2 regions of the Streptomyces sp. NEAU-sy36 genome follow, and region 1 is predicted to be linked to the other one. Evidence: riboswitches for the same ligand, from Rfam matches in the RefSeq annotation. Region 1 holds a riboswitch; the other holds the start of a gene.

The links. A riboswitch is a leader RNA that binds a small molecule or an ion and turns the genes downstream of it on or off. The one in region 1 is predicted to bind glycine.
Region 2: another riboswitch for glycine. It lies ahead of gcvP (aminomethyl-transferring glycine dehydrogenase); the one in region 1 lies ahead of gcvT (glycine cleavage system aminomethyltransferase GcvT).

The regions. Positions count from the first base shown of each region.
Region 1 covers NZ_CP058977.1:6,869,080-6,873,282, reverse strand. Annotated here, with positions in the region: gene glyA (serine hydroxymethyltransferase) at 1-784, opposite strand, end outside; gene gcvH (glycine cleavage system protein GcvH) at 799-1,179, opposite strand; gene gcvT (glycine cleavage system aminomethyltransferase GcvT) at 1,311-2,429, opposite strand; glycine riboswitch at 2,587-2,684, opposite strand; gene HZZ00_RS29890 (AAA family ATPase) at 2,896-3,480, shown strand; gene HZZ00_RS29885 (enhanced serine sensitivity protein SseB) at 3,548-4,203, shown strand, end outside.
Region 2 covers NZ_CP058977.1:2,501,725-2,505,927, reverse strand. Annotated here, with positions in the region: gene gcvP (aminomethyl-transferring glycine dehydrogenase) at 1-2,602, opposite strand, end outside; glycine riboswitch at 2,777-2,871, opposite strand; gene HZZ00_RS11540 (PRC-barrel domain-containing protein) at 2,991-3,362, shown strand; partial or broken gene HZZ00_RS11535 (DNA polymerase IV) at 3,284-4,203, opposite strand, start outside.

The DNA.
Region 1 (4,203 bases):
GGCCGCCCTGGAAGCCCGGGAAGACGGAGGAGTTCAGCTTCTTCGCGAACTCCTTCTTCGCGAGGATGATGCCGCCGCGCGGGCCGCCCAGGGTCTTGTGGGTCGTGGAGGTGACCACGTCCGCGTGCTCGACCGGGTTGGCGTGCAGACCCGCCGCGACCAGGCCCGCGAAATGCGCCATGTCGACCCACAGGTAGGCCTCGACCTCGTCGGCGATCCGGCGGAACGCGGCGAAGTCCAGCTGCCGCGGGTACGCCGACCAGCCGGCGATGATCACCTTGGGGCGGTGCTCCTTGGCGAGCTTCTCGACCTCGGCCATGTCGACCAGGCCGGTCTCCTCGTCCACGTGGTACGCGACCACGTTGAACTGCTTGCCGGAGAAGTTCAGCCGCATCCCGTGGGTGAGGTGGCCGCCGTGCGCCAGGTCCAGGCCGAGGATGGTGTCCCCGGGCTGGGCCAGCGCGAACAGGGCCGCCTGGTTGGCGGAGGCGCCGGAGTGGGGCTGCACATTGGCGTACTCGGCGCCGAACAGCTCCTTGATCCGGTCGATGGCGATCTGCTCGGTGACGTCGACGTGCTCGCAGCCGCCGTAGTAGCGGCGGCCCGGGTAGCCCTCGGCGTACTTGTTGGTGAGGACCGAGCCCTGCGCCTCCATCACCGCGAGCGGCGCGAAGTTCTCGGACGCGATCATCTCCAGCGTGGACTGCTGGCGCAGCAGCTCGGCGTCGACCGCGGCCGCGACCTCCGGGTCCAGCTCGTGCAGGGGCGTGTTCAGGACAGTCATGGGGCTACGACTCCTCAGCCGGCGATGTGGGCGTCGTACTCGGCGGCGGAGAACAGGTCCTGCGGCTCCTCGGAAACGCGGACCTTGAACAGCCAGCCGCCCTCGAAGGGCTCGGAGTTCACGAGCGACGGGTCGTCCACGACGTTCTCGTTGATCGCGGTGACCTCGCCGGTGACGGGGGAGTACAGGTCGGAGACCGACTTGGTGGACTCCAGCTCACCGCAGGTCTCGCCCGCGGTCACGGTGTCGCCGACGGCCGGGAGCTGGGCGTAGACCACATCGCCGAGCGCGTTGGCCGCGAACTCGGTGATGCCGATCGTCGAGACGCCGTCCTCGTCGGCGCCCGACAGCCACTCGTGCTCCTTGCTGTAACGCAGCTGCTGGGGGTTGCTCATGGCCTGAATTCTCCTGTACGCGCGGGAGTGCTGATGACGGGGGGAGTGCGGGGACCGCCGCTGGGCGGGTGAATGTGCGCAGGGTCACGTGCCCGCCCGGGGCCGGGCGGGGGCGGGACCGCGCTCGCCGGCTACTTCCGGCGCTTGTAGAACGGCAGCGCCACGACCTCGTAGGGCTCGTGGTTGCCGCGGATGTCCACGCCGACGCCCTCGGTGCCCGGCGCCGCGTGCGCCGCGTCGACGTAGGCCATGGCGATCGGCTTGCCCAGGGTGGGGGAGGGGGCGCCGGAGGTGACCTCGCCGATCACCTGGCCGCCGGCGACCACCGCGTACCCGGCGCGCGGGACGCGGCGGCCCTCGGCGACCAGGCCGACGAGGACGCGCGGGGGGTTCTGCTCGGCGCGGGCGGCTGCCTCGGTGAGCGCCGCGCGCCCGACGAAGTCGCCGTCCTTCTCGAACTTGACCACGCGGCCGAGCCCGGCGTCGAAGGGGGTCAGGGCGGTGGTCAGCTCGTGCCCGTACAGCGGCATGCCCGCCTCCAGGCGCAGCGTGTCGCGGCAGGACAGGCCGCACGGCACCAGACCGGCGCCCTCGCCGGCCTTGGTCAGCGCCTGCCACAGCTCGACGGCGTGCTCGGGCTTCACGAACAGCTCGAAGCCGTCCTCGCCGGTGTAACCGGTGCGGGCGATCAGCGCGGGGACGCCGGCGACCGTGCCGGGCAGCCCGGCGTAGTACTTCAGGCCGTCCAGGTCGGCGTCGGTGAGCGACTTGAGGATGCCGGGGGACTCGGGGCCCTGCACGGCGATCAGGGCGTAGGCGTCCCGGTCGTCGCGGACCTCGGCGTCGAAGCCCGCCGCGCGCTCGGTCAGCGCGTCCAGGACCACCTGGGCGTTGGAGGCGTTGGCGACGACCATGTACTCGGTCTCGGCGAGCCGGTAGACGATCAGGTCGTCCAGGATGCCGCCGTCGGCCTGGCAGATCATGGTGTAGCGGGCGCGGCCGACGCCGACGGAGGCGATGTTGCCGACCAGGGCGTGGTTCAGGAAGGCGGCCGCCCCGGCGCCGGTGACGGTGATCTCGCCCATGTGGGAGAGGTCGAACAGACCCGCCTTGGTGCGTACGGCCACGTGCTCGTCGCGCTCGGAGCCGTAGCGCAGGGGCATGTCCCAGCCCGCGAAGTCGGTCATCGTCGCACCGAGCGAGCGGTGCACGGCGTCCAGCGCGGTGTGTCGGAGTTCGGTACTGCTCATCGGTCGGTCGTCTCCCAGGGCAACAGGGATGGGGCGAGGAACGTTCCTCCCCATCTGTCATCGGAACCTGAGAGGTTCGCCGGGACCGCCACGGGGGCGACCACGGCTTGCACCTTGGGTGGAGCCACTGTCACAGCGACCCGCTTTTCAGATGTGCCTCGCCCGCGCGGTAACGGGGCCTGAGAGATTCAAGGGAGGGACTTGCTCCTTCGGCGCCCCAGCGCAGACGGCTGGGGACTCTCCCGCGCGGATTCAAGCGGCCGGTATGCAGTTGGCGGCCACATCATTGCACGTCGCACCCGTGCCCGTCAGGGCCCGTATCCGTGACCGGCCCGTGGCAGCGCGCGCACCCGCCCGTCGCACGGGCTCCATTACCTTCTCTTTACCGCCGGCGGGCAGAGAACAGACCGGGGCGGCCGGCCGGGGGCGGGGGAGCCGACCCGGGCCAGGGGACGAGGGGGCGGGCATGGCGGACCGGACACGGGCGTGGGACCTGCGCGAGCGGGCGGACCACGCGCCCCGCACCCTGCGTTTCGGCCCGCGCGACCTCGTGGTTCTCAGCGGACTGCCCGGCAGCGGCAAGTCCACGCTGATGCGCCGCGCGGTCACCGGCCGCCGCGTCGACTCCCAGGACACCCGCGAGCGCTTCGCCGCCCGGCTGCCCCGCTGCCTGCCGTACGCCCTCTACCGCCCCCTGGTGCGCGCCGCCCACTACCTCGCGCTGCGCCGCGCCCTGCGCACGGGGCAGCCGGTGGTGGTGCACGACTGCGGCACCCAGCCCTGGGTGCGCGCCTGGCTCGCCCGCTCGGCCCGGCGCGCCGGCGGCACCCTGCACCTGGTCCTGCTGGACGTGCCCGAGCAGACGGCCCGCGCTGGCCAGCGCGAGCGCGGCCGCGGCGTCTCCGGGTACGCCTTCGCCCGCCACCGCCGCACCACGGCCCGGCTGCTCGGCGCGGTGCAGCGCGGCGAGCTGCCCGCGGGCTGCGGCTCCGCGGTGCTGCTGGACCGGCCCGCGGCGGACGCGATACAGCGGATCGTGTTCACGGGGTAGCGGCTTCGTCACCGTCACCCGATAGCCTTCGTGGTCACAGCAGTGGTTCCCAGCAGGCGGTAGGCAGATGGACTTCCCGGCGGACATTCCCGCTGACTTCCCGGCACAGACGCACCCCCACCCGCACGGCGGTTGGCCCGGCAACGAACTGGAGGAGGTGCTGTCGGCCTCCCTCGGCATACCCGCGGCGGGCGGCCGGATCATCGAGGTCCTCGGCCGCAGCTTTCTCTGGGTGCCGCTGCCCAACGGCGGCGGTCCGGGCAGCGGCCCGCTGGACCTGCCCGGCCTGGAGATCGGCGGCCAGGCGTACGTCCCGGTGTTCAGCTCCGAGGAGCAGCTGCGCCAGGCGACCGGCTCCCACATGGCGTACACCATCGCCCCGGCCGTGGAGTTCGCCCGCGGACTGCCCCCGCAGGCCGGCATCGCGGTCAACCCCGGCGGCACGGTCGGCATCCCGCTGCCGCCCGAGGCCGTGGCCGAGCTGTGCCGCGCCGGCGCCACCCCGCTGGACGGCCCGGCGGGCGGCGGCCGCGTCCGCCTCTTCGAGCCCGACTGGCAGGACGACCCGGTCGACTTCTTCTCCGCCGCGTCCGCCGAGTTCGCCGCGACCGGCGTGGTGCTCACCGCCCGCCGCTGCCTGGCCGCCATCGAGACGGCCGACCCGGTCATGTTCGTCGGTGTCGAACTCTCCCAGTGGGAGGGGGACTTCCGCGCCGCCCCGCT
Region 2 (4,203 bases), 4.4 Mb from region 1:
CGGTGATGTCCTCGGACTCGGTGGGCTCGATCATCAGCGTGCCGGCCACCGGGAACGACATGGTCGGCGCGTGGAAGCCGTAGTCGATCAGGCGCTTGGCCACGTCGTCCACGCTCACGCCGGTCGCCTTGGTCAGCGGGCGCAGGTCGATGATGCACTCGTGCGCGACCAGGCCGCCGGGGCCGGTGTAGAGCACCGGGTAGTGCGGCTCCAGGCGCTTGGCGATGTAGTTGGCGGACAGCACGGCCACCTGGGTGGCCCGCTTGAGGCCCTCGCCGCCCATCAGGCGGACGTACGCCCAGGAGATCGGCAGGATGCCCGCCGAGCCCCACGGCGCCGCCGAAATGGGACCGACGCCCGTCTCCGGGCCCGCCGCCGGCTGCAGCGGGTGGTTGGGCAGGTACGGCGCCAGGTGCGAGCGGACCGCCACCGGGCCGACGCCGGGACCGCCGCCGCCGTGCGGGATGCAGAAGGTCTTGTGCAGGTTGAGGTGCGAGACGTCGCCGCCGAAGTGGCCCGGCTTGGCGAGGCCGACCAGCGCGTTGAGGTTGGCGCCGTCGACGTACACCTGGCCGCCGGCCTCGTGCACCCGGGCGCAGATGTCGGCGACGTGCTCCTCGAACACACCGTGCGTGGACGGGTAGGTGATCATCAGCACCGCCAGCTCGTCGCGGTACCGCTCGATCTTGGCCCGCAGGTCCTCGACGTCGATCTCGCCGTCCTCGGCGGTCTTGACGACGACGACCTTCATGCCGGCCATCGCGGCGCTGGCGGCGTTCGTGCCGTGCGCGGAGGACGGGATGAGGCAGACCGTGCGGCCCTCGTCGCCGTTGGCGCGGTGGTAGCCGCGGACCGCCAGCAGACCGGCCAGCTCGCCCTGGGAGCCGGCGTTCGGCTGGAGGGAGACCTTGTCGTAGCCGGTGACCTCGGCCAGGCGGTCCTCCAGCTCGCGGATGAGCGTGAGGTAGCCCTCGGCCTGCTCGGCGGGCGCGAAGGGGTGCAGCGCGCCGAACTCCGGCCAGGTGACCGGCTCCATCTCGGTGGTCGCGTTGAGCTTCATGGTGCAGGAGCCCAGCGGGATCATGCCGCGGTCGAGCGCGTAGTCGCGGTCGGCCAGCTTGCGCAGGTAGCGCAGCATCGCGGTCTCGGAGCGGTGCTGGTGGAAGACCGGGTGGGTGAGGTAGTCGTCGCCGCGCAGCAGGGCCTCGGGCAGCGCGTCGGGGGCGCTCGCGTCCAGCGCCTCGATGTCGGCCTCGACGCCGAAGGCGGACCAGACGGTGGCCAGGTGCGCCCGCGTGGTGGTCTCGTCGCAGGCCATGGAGACGTGGTCGGCGTCGACCAGACGCAGGTTGACGCCGTTGTCCCGGGCGGCGGCGACGATCTCGGCGGCCTTGCCGGGCACCCGCGCGGTGACGGTGTCGAAGAACGCGCCGTGCACCAGGTCCACGCCGCCGGCCCGCAGGCCCTCGGCGAGGATCGCGGCGTACCGGTGGGTGCGCCGGGCGATCGTCCGCAGGCCCTCGGGACCGTGGTAGACGGCGTACATGCCGGCCATGACGGCGAGCAGCACCTGCGCGGTACAGATGTTGCTGGTGGCCTTCTCGCGGCGGATGTGCTGCTCGCGGGTCTGCAGGGCCAGCCGGTAGGCCTTGTTGCCGTCGGCGTCGACGGACACGCCGACCAGGCGGCCGGGCAGGCTGCGGGCGAACTTCTCGTGCACCGCCATGTAGCCCGCGTGCGGCCCGCCGAAGCCCATCGGGACGCCGAAGCGCTGGGTGGTGCCGACGGCGATGTCCGCGCCCAGCTCACCCGGAGAGGTCAGCAGGGTCAGGGCGAGCAGATCGGCGGCGACGGTGACCAGGGCACCCAGCTCGTGGGCCTGCTCGATCAGCGGCTTGATGTCGCGTACGGCACCGGAGGCGCCCGGGTACTGGACCAGCACGCCGTTGATGTCCCGGGCGGCGATGTCGGCCGGGATGCCCTCGCTGAGGTCGGCGACGACGACCTCGACACCGGTCGGCTCGGCGCGGGTCTGGATCACGGCGACGGTCTGCGGCAGTGCGTCCGCGTCGACCAGGAACAGGCCCTTCTTGTTCTTGCCCATGCGCCGGGACAGCGCCATGGCCTCGGCGGCGGCCGTGCCCTCGTCCAGCAGGGAGGCGCCCGAGGTGGGCAGGCCGGTCAGGTCGGCGACCATGGTCTGGAAGTTCAGCAGGGCCTCCAGACGGCCCTGGGAGATCTCCGGCTGGTAGGGCGTGTAGGCCGTGTACCAGGACGGGTTCTCCATGACGTTGCGCAGGATGACCGGCGGGGTGAAGGTGCCGTGGTACCCCAGGCCGATCATGGAGCCGAGGACCTGGTTGCGGTCGGCGAGCGAGCGCAGCTCGGCCAGCACCTCGGCCTCGGTGCGGGCGCCCGGCAGGTCGAGCGCGTCGGCGTTCTTGATCACATCCGGGACCGCGGCGGCGGTCAGCTCGTCCAGGGAGCCGTAGCCCACCTGCGCGAGCATCTTGGCCCGCGCCTCCTGGTCGGGGCCGATGTGGCGCTGTTCGAAGGGGATGCCCGCTTCGAGCTCGGAGAGCGGAATGCGTTGGGCGGTCATTGCGGAGGCCTCCTGGTCTGACGCGACCTTCGAAGGGCACCACGGCGCGGGTGCCCCGACGGCCTCCCCCTCTGTCATCTCAACCTGAGAGCTTCACCGGACGCCTCGCGACGCCGGCTTTCACCGTCGGTGAGAGCGGAAGCCGTCGACACCCGCCCTGCTTTCCAGAGTGACCTCGTCCGTGCGGTACGTGAGCCTGAGAGATTCCGGGGAGGATTTGCTCCTTCGGCGCCTCCGAGGTGGTCGGAGGACTCTCCCGCACGGGGTCAGCAGCCGCAATCAGCCTACCAGCGAGGTCAACGGCCGGTTCCTCAAGTGGCCGCCGCGGTGAAAGTGCTCTTTCGTAGTGCTTACGGATGAGTTGCGACCACGTGGAGGGAGAGGGACCGTGCAGACCGACATCGATCCGCGCAACCTGATCGGCCGCAAGGCCTTCGACCGCACCGGCACGAAGATCGGCACGATCGACGAGGTGTATCTGGACGATGCGACCGGCGTGCCCGAGTGGGCGGCCATACGCACCGGCCTCTTCTCCCGGGACGCCTTCGTCCCCCTGGAACCCAGTGAACTCGTCGACGGCACCCTGCACGTCCCCTTCGACCGTTCCCTGATCAAGGACGCCCCCGACTTCGGCGTGGGCCGCCACCTCTCCCCCGAACAGGAACTCCAGCTCTACCACCACTACGGCCTGGACGTGCCCCCGCCGGCGGCGGCCCCGGACCACGACTTCGGCAAACTGGCGGGTTCAGAGGAGACGTGACTACGGCTGCCCCCGCCCGGCGGGCACCGGCACCAGGGGCAAGGGGTCGGCCGGCCGCAGCGCGGGGTCGGTGACGAGGAACGTCCGCACCCGCCCCGGATCCGACTGGGGGGTCTCGAACCGCACCGTCACCCGGCCCACGCCGCTGCCCTGCACCCACCCGTGGCCGAACTCGTCGTGCCGTACGTCCTGGCCGGCCCGCCAGTGCGGGGCGGCGGGCTCGGGCGCCGCCGCCGACTCGGCCACCGGCGCCTCGGGCGACACCTCCCGCGACGGCTTCGCGGCCTGGGCGAACAGGTCCTCCTGGGTGTAGTCGGCGAGCCCGGTGACGCCCACCCCGAGCAGTCGCACCCCGCCCGTGGTGTCCACGGAGTCCAGCAGCCGCCCGGCGGCCTCCCGGACGACCTCCGGGTCGTCCGTGGGACCCCGCAGCGTCTCGGAGCGGGTCAGCGTCGAGAAGTCGTACCGCCGCACCTTCAGGACGATCGTCCGCCCGGACAGCCCCGCCTCGCGCAGCCGCCCCACACAGCGGTCGGCGAGTCGCCGCACCTCGAACCCGATCCGCGGCCGGTCGTGGATGTCCACGTCGTACGTGTCCTCGACCGACACCGACTTGGCCTCCCGCTCGGCCACCACCGGCCGCTCGTCCCGGGCCAGGGCCATGGCGTACAGCGCCTGTCCGTGTGCCTTGCCGAGCAGCCGTACGAGCTCGGCCTCGCCCGCCTCGGCCAGCTCCTCCACCGTGGTGATGCCGGCCCGCCGCAGATGGTCACCGGTGGCCGGCCCCACCCCCGGCAGGGTGCGCACCGGCATAGGTCCCAGCAGGGCCCGCTCGGTGCCC